4 regions of the uncultured Acetobacterium sp. genome follow, and region 2 is predicted to be linked to each of the others. Evidence: riboswitches for the same ligand, from Rfam matches in the RefSeq annotation. Region 2 holds a riboswitch; each other region holds the start of a gene.
The links. Region 2 has a riboswitch for cobalamin ahead of QZ998_RS13220 (alcohol dehydrogenase catalytic domain-containing protein). Riboswitches for the same ligand answer to the same signal wherever they lie in the genome.
Positions count from the first base shown of each region.

Region 1: it holds a riboswitch for cobalamin, as region 2 does, so the genes downstream of both, QZ998_RS07465 (ABC transporter ATP-binding protein) here and QZ998_RS13220 (alcohol dehydrogenase catalytic domain-containing protein) in region 2, are expected to answer to the same signal.
Region 3: it holds a riboswitch for cobalamin, as region 2 does, so the genes downstream of both, QZ998_RS06975 (energy-coupling factor ABC transporter permease) here and QZ998_RS13220 (alcohol dehydrogenase catalytic domain-containing protein) in region 2, are expected to answer to the same signal.
Region 4: it holds a riboswitch for cobalamin, as region 2 does, so the genes downstream of both, thiC (phosphomethylpyrimidine synthase ThiC) here and QZ998_RS13220 (alcohol dehydrogenase catalytic domain-containing protein) in region 2, are expected to answer to the same signal.

Region 1 is NZ_CAKMJU010000041.1:28,986-32,194, forward strand. Features, by position in the region: gene QZ998_RS07455 (ATP-binding protein) at 1-833, shown strand, start outside; gene QZ998_RS07460 (RloB family protein) at 830-1,486, shown strand; cobalamin riboswitch at 1,553-1,723, shown strand; gene QZ998_RS07465 (ABC transporter ATP-binding protein) at 1,976-3,209, shown strand, end outside.
Region 2 is NZ_CAKMJU010000100.1:13,302-16,510, reverse strand. Features, by position in the region: gene trpD (anthranilate phosphoribosyltransferase) at 1-499, opposite strand, end outside; gene QZ998_RS13220 (alcohol dehydrogenase catalytic domain-containing protein) at 521-1,564, opposite strand; cobalamin riboswitch at 1,674-1,850, opposite strand; gene QZ998_RS13215 (tocopherol cyclase family protein) at 1,936-2,916, opposite strand; gene QZ998_RS13210 (DUF92 domain-containing protein) at 2,971-3,209, opposite strand, start outside.
Region 3 is NZ_CAKMJU010000034.1:58,199-61,407, reverse strand. Features, by position in the region: gene cbiQ (cobalt ECF transporter T component CbiQ) at 1-608, opposite strand, end outside; gene QZ998_RS06980 (energy-coupling factor ABC transporter substrate-binding protein) at 730-1,029, opposite strand; gene QZ998_RS06975 (energy-coupling factor ABC transporter permease) at 1,007-1,762, opposite strand; cobalamin riboswitch at 2,074-2,254, opposite strand; gene QZ998_RS06970 (EAL domain-containing protein) at 2,458-3,209, shown strand, end outside.
Region 4 is NZ_CAKMJU010000015.1:29,037-32,245, reverse strand. Features, by position in the region: gene QZ998_RS02460 (SPFH domain-containing protein) at 1-316, opposite strand, end outside; gene QZ998_RS02455 (NfeD family protein) at 318-788, opposite strand; cobalamin riboswitch at 924-1,106, shown strand; gene thiC (phosphomethylpyrimidine synthase ThiC) at 1,312-2,613, shown strand; gene bzaB (B12 lower ligand biosynthesis ThiC-like protein BzaB) at 2,616-3,209, shown strand, end outside.

The DNA of each region.
Region 1 (3,209 bases), on a different contig from region 2:
ATACGATTGAAAATATACTAGTAAATGCTTTTGACCAGAATAAAAAAGGTGCGATTTCTTTGGCAAAAAGCAACTTGAATGATGAAGAACTATTTTTAAGCAACGGTTTTAAAACGATGTTTAGCGCAAAACTGACTTTGTTAATCAGCAACTGGTTAGATAATAAGTTTATGGTAATCTACCGTGCAGACTCATTAAATCTGATTCGCAAATTCTCAGATCCTCAAAAAAAGTCGGTCTATATTGAAAAGACGATGAACGAGGCTGCAAACTATTTTGGAATCACCTCTAATGCCTTAGGTTATGTAATTGAGGGGGATGAAGCCGAAGCGAAATTGTACTCGCTTTTTAATGGGATTGAGAAAAGTACAGCCATAAAAGCTGAGGTATTTGAATCATATGGCACGATTCGTTTTATTAATATGTTTCCGTTGGTGGTTAACGCCCTCTTGAATGGTGGAACCTTAGTAGTTGATGAGTTTGATGCTTCGATCCATCCAATGGCACTGATGAGTATTATCAATATTTTTCACAACGACGAGATTAACATCAATAACGCACAACTGATTTTTAATACGCATAACCCGATCTTTCTGAATGCCAATCTATTTCGACGGGATGAGATAAAATTTGTCGAAAGAGATGATGATACCCACTGCAGCATTCACTATTCTCTTTCTGATTTTGGTACAACAGGCAAGAACGGTGTTCGTAAGAACGAAGATTATTTAAAAAATTACTTTATCAGCCGCTACGGTGCGATCAAAGACATAGATTTTACGCCAATTTTTGAAAGTCTATTAGATGATACAAAAGAGGATCAGCAGCGATGAAAGAAAATCGAAAATACTACTTTACCGTTGAGGGTGAAACTGAGAAGTGGTATTTACAGTGGTTGCAGGACACTGTAAATGCCGAACCAACTTCAAAGTACAGAAAAATTTCTATTGACTGCCCCATTCAAAAAAATCCATTGAAACGGGCAAAATCACTGGTGAACTTAGGAAAAACTGAGATAACCCATATATTTGACTACGAGAGTAATGAGGAAATTCACACAACCCAGTTTCAAACTACATTGGATCAAATGAAGCAATCGCAATCAGTCGGCAAATCCATTAAATATCTGCTGGGATACAGTAATTTCACATTTGAACTATGGATCGTATTGCACAAAATAAACTGCCAGGGTTGTTTAACTCACCGTAAGCAGTACATCAAATCCATCAATCGAGCATATAGTGAATGCTTCGAAAATCTTGATCAGTATAAGCATGAAGATAATTTCAAGCGAGTTCTCAGTAAGTTGACTTTAGATGATGTAAAAAATGCAATTAAGAGATCAAAGGCTATCATGCAAAATAATGAAGATAACGGGCTTGTCCTACAGCAGTATAAGGGATATCGGTTCTATAAAGAAAATCCTTCTCTTTCTATTTGGTTAGCAATTGAAAAGATATTGCAAGATTGTGGATTATTAGAGTGAGTATTAATAAAAATTTTGTCAAACAGTTGACAAGAGCTTATAAATTCGCTATGATTGACTCAATATAATATGTACACGATTTATGGTGCCTTGTAAAGGAGAATAGGGAATCAGGTGAGAATCCTGGACGAACCCATCACTGTAATGGTTTTGTTTTTGCACATGCCACTGGAAACGGGAAGGCGCAAAAACAGATAAACCAGAGTCAGGAGACCTGCCATAAATTAACGAGTATGAAACGACGGTAAAGTTTCGGCTATCCTTAGGATTAACCTATCGATAGTCGGAGCTTCTTTTTTTGCGCGAAAGCATAAAGCCGTGCGCTGAATTGAAAGAATTAAATATTGTTAAACTCGCTTATAAAATGTTTAATTCTTTCAATTCAGCATAGGGCGTAGCCCGCGACGAAGGTCGCAGCTCAGCGAAAACCGAAGTGCCCGGCTTTAGGCATAAAGCCATCATTCAAAAATTCAATCACGAGGCCACCCAATGAAACCCATCATCCAACTGGATATCAAAACGCTTACCTTTCCTGACGCGTGCGAACCGGCGCTTAAAAACATTAAACTAAATATCAATGAGGGAGAATACATTGCCATTACCGGCGGAGCGGCTTCGGGGAAGTCAGTGTTGCTCCACGCGATTACCTCGGCGGCACCAAAGTTTTACCCCTGTGTGCTAAACGGGACGGTTACGGTAGCCAATCAGGATGTGTCAAGCATTCCGCTCTGCCAAATGGCTGACTATCTGGGCTATATGATGCAGGAACCGCAAAACCAGATGGTCAACCGACGGGTTGCTGATGAGCTGGCCTTTGGGGTGGCCAATCTTAATCTGACCGGGGCAGAAATCGCCAAGCGTGTCAATGTGATCATGGACTTTCTCGGGATCCGGGAGTTCTCAGACCGCACCACGGATGCCTTATCCGGCGGGCAAGCCCAGAAGGTGGTGCTAGGGAGTATCCTGGCGATGAAAACCCCGATCCTGCTGTTGGATCAGCCCACTGCCGAACTGGATCCCAAAACCAGTTCGGAACTGTATCGGCACCTGGGTCAGCTCAACCGGGAGAAAAAGATCACGACCCTGGTCGTCATGGATAAATCTGGCGCGGTTTTAAAAGACGCCCATCGGGTGCTGGTAATGGAAGCCGGTATGGTGAAAGATTTTCTACCGGTTGACGAATATCAGAAAAAATACGGTAATGAAAAAAAGTACCATCGACCCCTACCGTTCATGGTTGATGAAAGTACCGACGTGATTAAGTTAAGCGGCGCGTCGCATTGCTATAAAGGTGGGATAACCGGATGCCAGCCGCTGGATTTCAGTCTTAAAAAAGGCGATTTTACGGCGGTCATCGGTCAGAATGGTTCAGGTAAATCGACCATGCTCAAGCTCATTGAAGGGCTGGTCAAACCAAGTACCGGTAGCGTGGAACTATTCGGGACCGCGGTGACAAAGAAAAATGTCGGTCAACTGCGGCGCCGGATCGGGTTTCTGTTTCAGAATCCCGATGATCAGATCTTTTGCAGCTCCGTCAAAGACGAAATCAGTTATGTTTTAAAAAATAGCAATAGTAGCAATAAGAATCTCAGTCAGCACGAGCAGGAGCAAAAGATTCAGGAAACCCTGACCCTGATCGGACTGGCGGGTCTCGAAGATATCCATCCCCAGCGCTTGAGCCGGGGACAGCGCCAATTGCTGGCGCTGGGTTCGGTCGTTATAA
Region 2 (3,209 bases):
CTTCCGGACTCATCCCGTTAAAGATCCCAATACCAGCTTGTTCAATACTTTCTTTAACCAATTCCACTTTGGAATCCATGTCGATCCCCAATGCTTCCAGTACATCGATGGTTCCGCATACCGAGGTCAAGGCCCGAGAACCATGTTTGGCCATCGGAATGCCGGCCGCGGCTGCGATAATCGATGCAGCAGTGCTGATATTAAAGGTTTTAAAACTATCCATCCCCGTGCCGCAGTTATCCACAATCGGAAACTCGGTGACCGGTTCTACCTTGAAGGTATCAACCTCGTAAATGGCTTCAAAGCTTCCAGCCACTTCCTCTGGTGTCGGCCCTTTAGCACTAAGTGCCGCTAAAAAAGCGCCCTGTTGCATGGCTGTTTGTTTATCACTTAAAATTTCCATAAACATTTGCTTGGAATTATCTTTAGATAGGTTTTCTTTATTGATTAGCTTCGTAATCACCTGCCCATAATCTTTGCTACTGATTGTTTTTTCCATTTTTTTCTCCTTGTTTTTTAACTATTTATTCATCACGACAATCGTTGAATAGCCATCACCATTTCTTAGATAATCCATTCCCGTCGCCAGATCTTCTAGCTCAACCCGACGCGAAATCAGCGGTTTTACATATACTTTTTTTGATTCCAGAAAGGCCTTGGCCTTGCGGCTATGTCCAACACTACAGCCATATGATCCAACCACTGAAATTTCCTTATAATGAATCTGGTTGATATCCGGGTAAGCATCCTGACCCTTGGTAATACCACTAAAATACCCCAAAGTTCCTCTTTTGCGTAAAATCTGCACGGCCAGATCCAAAGCCGCTGGTTCCGGGCAGCAGGGAATAACCACATCGACGCCCCGATTATTGGTGCAACGTTTGAGCTGGTTTAACAGGTCCGGCTCACGACCACTAAAAACAGCATCAAAGCCAAGCGCTTTGCCACGGTTGCGGCGACCCTCATTTTCTTCAATCAGGATCACCTTAGTGACCCGCTCTGCTTTGGCAAGGAATAAGTTTAGCAGACCAAGGCGCCCTCCGCCAATAATCACCAACACCGAATCGTAATTCATTTTTAGACGATCCTGAATATTAACACAGCAGGCCAGCGGTTCTATAAAGGTTATTTCTTCATAGGTTAAATATTTACTATTGATCAGATTGACGACCTTGGATCTTAGGGCTTTCTGATCAATTTTAATTATCTCCTGAAATCCGCCATCAAAATTAAAGCCCATAATTTTGATCTGATCGCAAAGATTATCCTGACCTTTTTTACAATATTGGCACTTACCGCAGGAAATTCCCGGATGAATGTGAACCCGCTGCCCCACCCTATGACGAGCAACCTGGCTACCTTTTGCAATAATTTCTCCGGCAATTTCATGTCCCAATACTCTGGGATAAACAAGATCCCGTTGCCCTACCGTCGCGCATTTTAAATCGGTTCGGCAAATATTGCAAGCTCTGACCCGTACCAACAGCTCGCTGGCACCGCAAACCGGCATTTCCAACTCTCTCAGAACTAATTCTCCCGGCTTTTCTAAAACAACTGCTTTCACTCTATCTCCACCCCATCACTTACTTATCTGACAAGCTTTTATAAAAGCTGTCTAACGTATCTTTTGACAAAAAAAAGCCACGCTAATAAAGCGCAGACTTTCCACATCTCTCAACATCTAATTCTCAGGCAGGTCTTCTGACTTATGATCATCACCTCTGTCGCCTTCCCATTTTTTAAACAGTGGCATCGTGACAGAAATTCCCAATTTACAGCGGCGGGCCCGTATAAGCTTTTCACTTATTTTCCTATTCTCCCCAAGGGGCACCTGAAAACGATTATTAAATTTTGATTTATTATATCATAAGTCCGATCCCGGATAAAACACATTTTAGGCAACATCTGCTAAAGATTTTCCAAGATAATTGGCTTTTATGGTTGTGATTCTTGGTTCGATACAACTGCTTCATCCATGCATATCTCCATCCCCGCTTCATTACTGGAGCTTTCAAAGATAATATCTCCCTGATTATTTGTCAAACGCACCCAAACTTTGGCGGTGATGCTCTCAATTATCTCGCGATCCATCAGGCCATCCAATGGCGCCCGAAGCCGACCGCCGCCGGCCATCTGAGCACTAAAAGCTAGCGACCCATTTGGCCCTTCTAACTCTCCGGCACAGGTTCCCTTTTCGGTATCAACCTCCCATTTTTCAACCCGCGAAAAATTATAGGTCGCAAAACGCCGGGTAATCGCTTTGAAGTCAGTAAAATAGGCAAAGAAACCGGGGAATTCAAATCCCAAAAAAGGAATATTGGCTCGGGAAAAGACAAAAGAAGCATTTCCATCTTCAAAATGGCTGGCCTGAAGCCAGAGGTAGGTTTTGGGAAACGAGCGACCGTAGTCTTTTTCGATATAACCGACGCCGCCATTAAAATCCAGAATCTCACCATCAAGCTCAATCACGCCCTTAATCTCATGGTATAAATGGATGATGGCATGGTAACACTCCATAAAGGGAATTATTCCAAATGGCCCCATAATCCCAGGATGCTTTGCTCCCCTGGGAAAAGGATGGATTTGCTCAAAGGTCAGCCGTCCTTTGATACTGCCCTCCCTTGTCTCGACATTTAAAGACAGACCCTCGGCATTAAAGCTATTATTCTCTATTTCGACATCAAACCGGTTTGATCTGGCTTTAAATTCTGAATAGGAGAAATGATGATACCATGTCTTACCATTTACAGCATTGATTACTTGGATAAATGCCTGTTTTTCGCCCTGGGGATCAATGGCCATTCCCGGAATAATAGCAATGGCATGTTTGCGATCCGCACTGATACATTTAAAATACCAGCCTTCAAAATAGCGTCGCCGCTTGTTTTTACCCTGAAAAAACGCTTGCTTGATCATCATTACGCTCCTTTCAAATACCTCAGTTTTTGCTATACCCCTAAGTACCTGGACTCACTGAAATTTAAAAAAAATTAACACCAGCGCGGCGGCCAGCAAGGAGCTGGCAAAATTAACAAAATCATTGTTGACAAAGGCTAGCCCGCTATACAAGCGGTTGGGTTTGTTATTATCGCTGGGTTTTTCGGTCAACTGTCCGGTTTCATGGCTGATATACTTGGCCTGGATGGCAGCGCCCAGCAAACTATCAATGATTGACCCCAACAGACCGCCAATGGTAATAACACCGATTT
Region 3 (3,209 bases), on a different contig from region 2:
ATGGCCATGAGAATTAAATTGCTTAACATCATTGCAATCGATTGGATTGAGACTTTTACATTGCGGTAACCAAAGCGTAACTCCTGAGCGGTTGCCATAATTTTTATTTTATCCCAATAATCAAAGATAAAGCGGTAGGTTAGAATAAATATCTCTAAAAAAGTATTGCTGATATGGGCTTTTTTCATCACGCCGGCAATCTGCATCACCGGGGTGGTATAAATCAAAAAAAGCATGCAGGAAACGCCTGACATCGCTCTACAAAAAACCAGACTGGCCAGCACCAAGTTGGCGGTGGTGATGCCGATGGTAAACTGGAAAAAATTAAATGCCACTAAATAGTCACCGCCCCCTTTGGAAATGGTGAATAATAATGCCAGCGCTCCGGGGATAATAAAGATCGAATCAAAAATCAGTGTATGGAGATAAATACGTCCGGGAATTTTTGCCCACAGCAGGGTGCAAGCCACCATAACACCAAAAACCCCTGCCATATACAGGGGTTCACTGATAAAAAAGACCGAAAGGAGCATGATTAATGAAACCACTACCTTAACAGTAGGATTGGCATTGCTAAGTTTATTGGTATGCGCAAAACGATCAATCATGGTAGTCTCCTTCTTCGATGCTGTTAATATTGATATCAGTCACCGGGCTTCAGGTTGGTGACAAACTCCCCTACCGACCAATGACCAAGGGGTCAAACCCTTGTTAATCTGTTTTCATTATTTACGCCGATTTCTCGGCCTTTTCATTTTTTCCCGATTTTTTATAAAGATAGAAAAAGCAGATTCCCAACCCGCCAACGCCTAGGATCTGTTGGAAAAGGAATAGGTTTTCTTCCATCTCGCCGGGATCAAACAAGCTTTCAAACCAGGGCACATAATTTTGATCGATTGTGGTGATGGCCGTTCCGGCGGCGTCATCGGCACCCGCAAACTCGGCCTCTGGCAAGGCAATCTGAGGAATAATAATCAGTGCTCCAATTAGCATAACCAGAATGATTTTAGTTGTCAGCGAGAGTTTCATTTGAAATAATCCCCTTTTCTTTATATTGGTAGATGGCATTGACCACCAGTACGGTTAAAATACCTTCGATGATTGCCAGCGGTATCTGGGTAATGGCAAAAATACTTAAAAATTTAGCAACCGATGCCGTCATCCCACCAACCGGATCCGGGAAGGCCAGACCTAACTGGATCGATGTTGTTATATAGGTCACCAGATCAGCGATACAAGCTGCTAAAAAAACGGTTAGTGCTTTGGGGACATTGAGCTTTGACAACCCTTTATAGATTCCGTAAGCAACAAAAGATCCCACTATTGCCATTGAAAAGACATTGGCTCCCAGCGTAGTCAACCCGCCATGAGCCAGCAAAAGCGCCTGAAATAACAGCGCGATGGTACCAACCACAACGGTAGCAAAAGGACCCAGGACAATGGCACCCAAACCGATCCCGGTCATATGCGAGGAACTGCCGGTTACCGAAGGTAATTTAAAAGCTGATAAGGCAAAGGTGAAGGCGGTTGCAATCGCCAATAAAACTTTTTGCTCAGGCTTGTCTTTAAATATTTTTCCGACCTGATATAATCCGAAAGCGATAAACGGCAGTGATAATACCCACCAGAAGACCGCCCAGCCAATCGGCAGAAAGCCTTCCATAATATGCATGGCGTTGACCGGTTGAGCAGCCAAAAGGACCATTAAAAATACAATTCCAACAAATGTCATGTTTCTTTTTGTGTTTTTTGTTCTTTTCATTTTTACCTCCATTTTTTATATCAACCAGTAAAAAAGAGGGCTTCACACAGCCCATTTCAATGGACACACTAAAAGCCGATAGTTTTATGTACTCAAATCAAAGATAACTGCAAGTATTTCTTTGAACGTTCGGATTTGCTAGCTTGCGTAACGCATTCACTGAATCCACTACTGCCCGAAAAAAAAACCTTTCACCCACATTATGATGGGAAAAAAGGTTTTATCATTACACGTTTCCATTCATTCTATCACGCAATATCATAGAATCAACTTTTGTTAATGTTACTAACTTCCCTTTTCCCTGGAAGGACACTTTAGCACATCATTTTAGTAGGTTTCCTGACTTATAGCTTTTATTCTCCTCGCCTTCCCAGACAAAACGTGCCCAGTGACATATTAAGGAGACATAACTAATTACAGTGACCGGATCGTTCTGGATTCTAACCAGATTCCCTCAATGAATTTATTCATCCTAAATGATTTTTTACATCTCTTATTTAATTGTGTTTATATTATAACACGGATATGATAAATGTACAGGTTTTTTTAGGCGCTTTAAGGCTAAAAATTAGCTTCTTTAAATAGTAACTGGTTAAGTATTTATTAAATTTGCACGACTTTCTATCGCAATCAAGCTTGTAAAATGCTACAATAGATCAAATGTCTGTAATCCTTTAAACCGAAGAGGTATTGTGATGGATAAACTTAAATTCAAACGAACTGTGCCTGCTGTATTTGAACGATTAAACGCCGCCGATGATCCTTCCCTGATATTGTATTATCAAAATATTTTAAGCTGCATGCTGGCATCACCGCTATTATTTCTTGGCGCAATTGCGAATGTCATTATCGTTTATTTTTTTTGGTCTGGAAATCTAACCGAGGTGCTGACCAACAGCGCCATTTTTCTGCTGCTTGGCTTAACCTTTGAAACGATTTCCCGAAAAGAATTAAACAGTGATTCATTTGATCACCTGATTTCGCTCTCCCAATCGACCTGTCTGGCTTTTATCGTGATCCGATACTATCACATCATTGGCCCGGCAGTATGGACTGCTGCTTTTGTGATGATCATCCTTGCCATGATGCGACTAAAAATAACAATGCTGTATTATATTACGGCGACAACTTTTATCTGTGGATTATATGTGACCTTTCTCCTGCCTGTTGATGGATTTCGCTTTGCCCCGGTTTATTTTCTGATTCAGAATATTCTGTTCGCTTTCGTGTTCAGCCTGGCTGCTGCGACCTTTCACATGACCCAGCTTCGATATGACAAAGCGATGAAGCGACTAAATGCGGTGATTACTCAGAAAGAAAAAATTGCCGGCCTGTATGAAACGCTAAATCTCACCAAACAAACCCTGGCCACCCAGAATAAAGAGCTCCAGTCGTCCAATGAAGAAATAAGAAAAAACGAAGAGCGCCTTCATTTTCTCGCTTATTA
Region 4 (3,209 bases), on a different contig from region 2:
GATTGTCTACCCCATACATATAGAATTTTGGATCGGTGACCTGTAAATAAATAACCGTATCAATCTGCATCGTAACATTGTCCTTGGTAATGACCGGTTGGGGCGGAAAATCTGCTACCCGTTCTTTTAAACTGACTCTCTTCGAAATTCGGTCAATAATTGGAATAGCGATATGAAAGCCGGTTTCCCAGGTGGTATGGTAGGCACCCAGCCGCTCTACCACATAGGCATTGGCCTGGGGAACAATTTTTGCGTTAACAACAATTACCACAACAAAAATAACGAATAATATCAGCAATAAAATAAATCCAAACATCTTAACTCCTCCTGTTTTCTATTTGATTTGAGTCTTGTTCGACCATCTTAACCATGGCTTTAACCCCTTCAATTGCCACAACTTCGACTTCAGCACCGACAGGAATAATCACTTCACCCTTGATATTTCGGGCTGTCCAGGATTTTCCGTCGACTTTAATAGCACCTGATCCCTTGAGATTGTTGATTTCTTCCTCAACAATTCCCCGTTTTTTCAGAATGCGATCAGCATTGGTTGTGATCGTTTTGGGATCCAAGTGTTTTTTTAAGAATGGTTTTGTTCCCAATAACAAACCAACCGAAACCACTAAAAAAAGCGTCATCTGCACCCAGAATGGGGCGCCCAAATACGCGGTAGCCATTGCCACCAGAGAACCGACACAAAACCAGATCGACACCAGCGCACCAGCGGTAACCAATTCAACCAGCAGAAAAACGACAAACAAGACCAACCAGACCAAAATAATATTCATCCGCTCACCTCCCTCATTCACTTGATTTTATTATAACATAGTTTATTGATTTTTTTATCGCGAGTTGTATAATCGACTTTTTTTATTTTTTTCTTGCCTATTTATTTTTATCTGTGTATAATCAAAGGCAAGTAAATAGAAAAGCGAACATATGGTGCCTTAGTAATAAGGAGAATAGGGAATCAGGTGAGAGTCCTGAACGAACCCATCACTGTAAGGGCGGAGCAAACCACAAGAACCACTGTTTTTTTAATGGGAAGGTGTGGCCAAGCGTTAAAACCCCGAGTCAGGAGACCTGCCTATGATTCGATCCTGAATGAACGAAGGTAAAGTTCATGGCTGTTATTGTAAAAAATAGCAGCTGTGGACTTTTTTATTTGCCAAAGTTTCAGTTTTTTGGTGGCCTCAACCCATCAGGTATCTCATTGACCACCCTACCGACCAATTATTAATTGTCGGTACTCAGTCAGTTTTTGAAAGACTGAAACGAACAAGCAATTATTTAAAAATTCAGGAGGAAACGATGACAATTCTGGAAAAAGCACGGGCTGGTGAAATCACCGCAGAAATGATTTATGTGGCACAAAAAGAAGGGATCGATCCCGAACTGATTCGCCAGGGGATGGCCGCTGGTGAAATCGTCATTCTAAAGAGTTCCCGGCCAAATATCAACCCGGTGGCGGTGGGCAAGGGTCTGTTTACCAAGGTCTCAGCCAGCGTCGGCATGTATGAAGCGGATGACACGATCGATGGCGAAATGGCTAAAATCGACCAGGCTGTCAAGGCCGAGGCAGATACGCTGATGGACTTAAGTGTCCGTGGCCCGATTGACGAAATGCGGGAAAAAGTTCTATCCTCGGTGGATCGACCGGTCGGTACCCTACCCCTTTATCAAACCCTGGCTATGGCCCAGGAAAAATATGGTACTGCTTTAGATATGACCGCGGATGACATGTTCGCGATGATCGAAAAGCATGCCTCCGAAGGCGTCAGCTTTTTAGCCCTGCACTGCGGCACCACCATGGACGTAATCAACCGTGCCAAAGAAGAAGGCCGGATTGATCCACTGGTTAGTTATGGGGGCTCCCATCTGATTGGCTGGATGGTTCACAACCATTGTGAGAATCCCTTCTTCACCCAATATAGCCGGGTCCTGGAAATCTGTAAAAAATACGATGTCGTGCTGAGCTTTGCCGACGGCATGCGCCCCGGCTGTATCGCCGATTCCCTTGATGGCGCCCAGGTTCACGAATTGGTGATCCTCGGTGGCCTGGTTAAAAAAGCTCGCGCGGCCGGGGTTCAAGTGATGGTCAAAGGACCAGGCCATGTGCCTCTGGATCAGATCCAGACCACTGTAAAGTTACAAAAACAATTATGCGGCGGAGCTCCCTACTTTGTCTTTGGCTGTCTGCCCACCGATTCCGGTGCTGGCATGGATCACGTCACTGGTGCGATCGGCGGAGCGATCGCCGCCTATTACGGCGCCGACTTCCTCTGCTACGTCACTCCGGCCGAACACATTGGCATGCCAACTGCCAATGATGTGTATCTGGGCGTGATGGCCAGCCGCATTGCCGCCCATGCTGGCGATGTCGGCAAAGGGCATCCGGCTGCCATTGCCTGGGATCTGGAAATGTCCCATGCCCGCCGGGAACTGAATTGGGGCCGGCAGATGGAACTGGCTATCGATACCGAAACCGCTACCAAGGTCTGGAAGGATCGCAGCACCGACTTCGAATCCGAGTGCAGCATGTGCGGCGACTTCTGTGCCATGAAAATTGTCGGCAAGTATTTACGAGACGAAAACCAGGAAGCGAGGAACTAGTCATGACTCAAATGTTAAAAGCCCGTCAGGGTAAAATTACCGAAGAAATGGAAATGGTGGCACTTGCCGAAGGCTTCACGCCCGAATTTATCAGAGCCGGGGTAGCCGCTGGCCGGATCGTCATTCCTAAAAACAAACTGCGAAACCGTTCTAAGATCTGCGGCATTGGCGGCGGACTGGATATCAAAGTCAATGGCCTGATGGGTACCTCCGGCGATCGCGACGACATGGAAATGGAAGTCAAAAAACTAAAAATCATCGAAGCCGCTGGTGCCCACGGTTTTATGGACTTAAGTATGGGTGCCGATATCGATACCATGCGAACCTTGAGTCTAACTAATTCCAATATCGCGGCTGGCTGTGTACCGGTTTATCAGGCCGCCAAAGAAGCCGCTGATAAACGGGGCCTGATGGTCAATATGACCTCTGATGACCTGTTTGAGGTGGTGGAAAAACAATGTCAGGCTGGTATGGACTTTATGGCGGTTCATTCGGCTCTGAATATGGATCTTCTTAAAATATTAAAAAAAACCGGACGTGTTGCCGATATTTGCAGCCGCGGTGGATCCTTATTAACCGGCTGGATGTTCCATAAT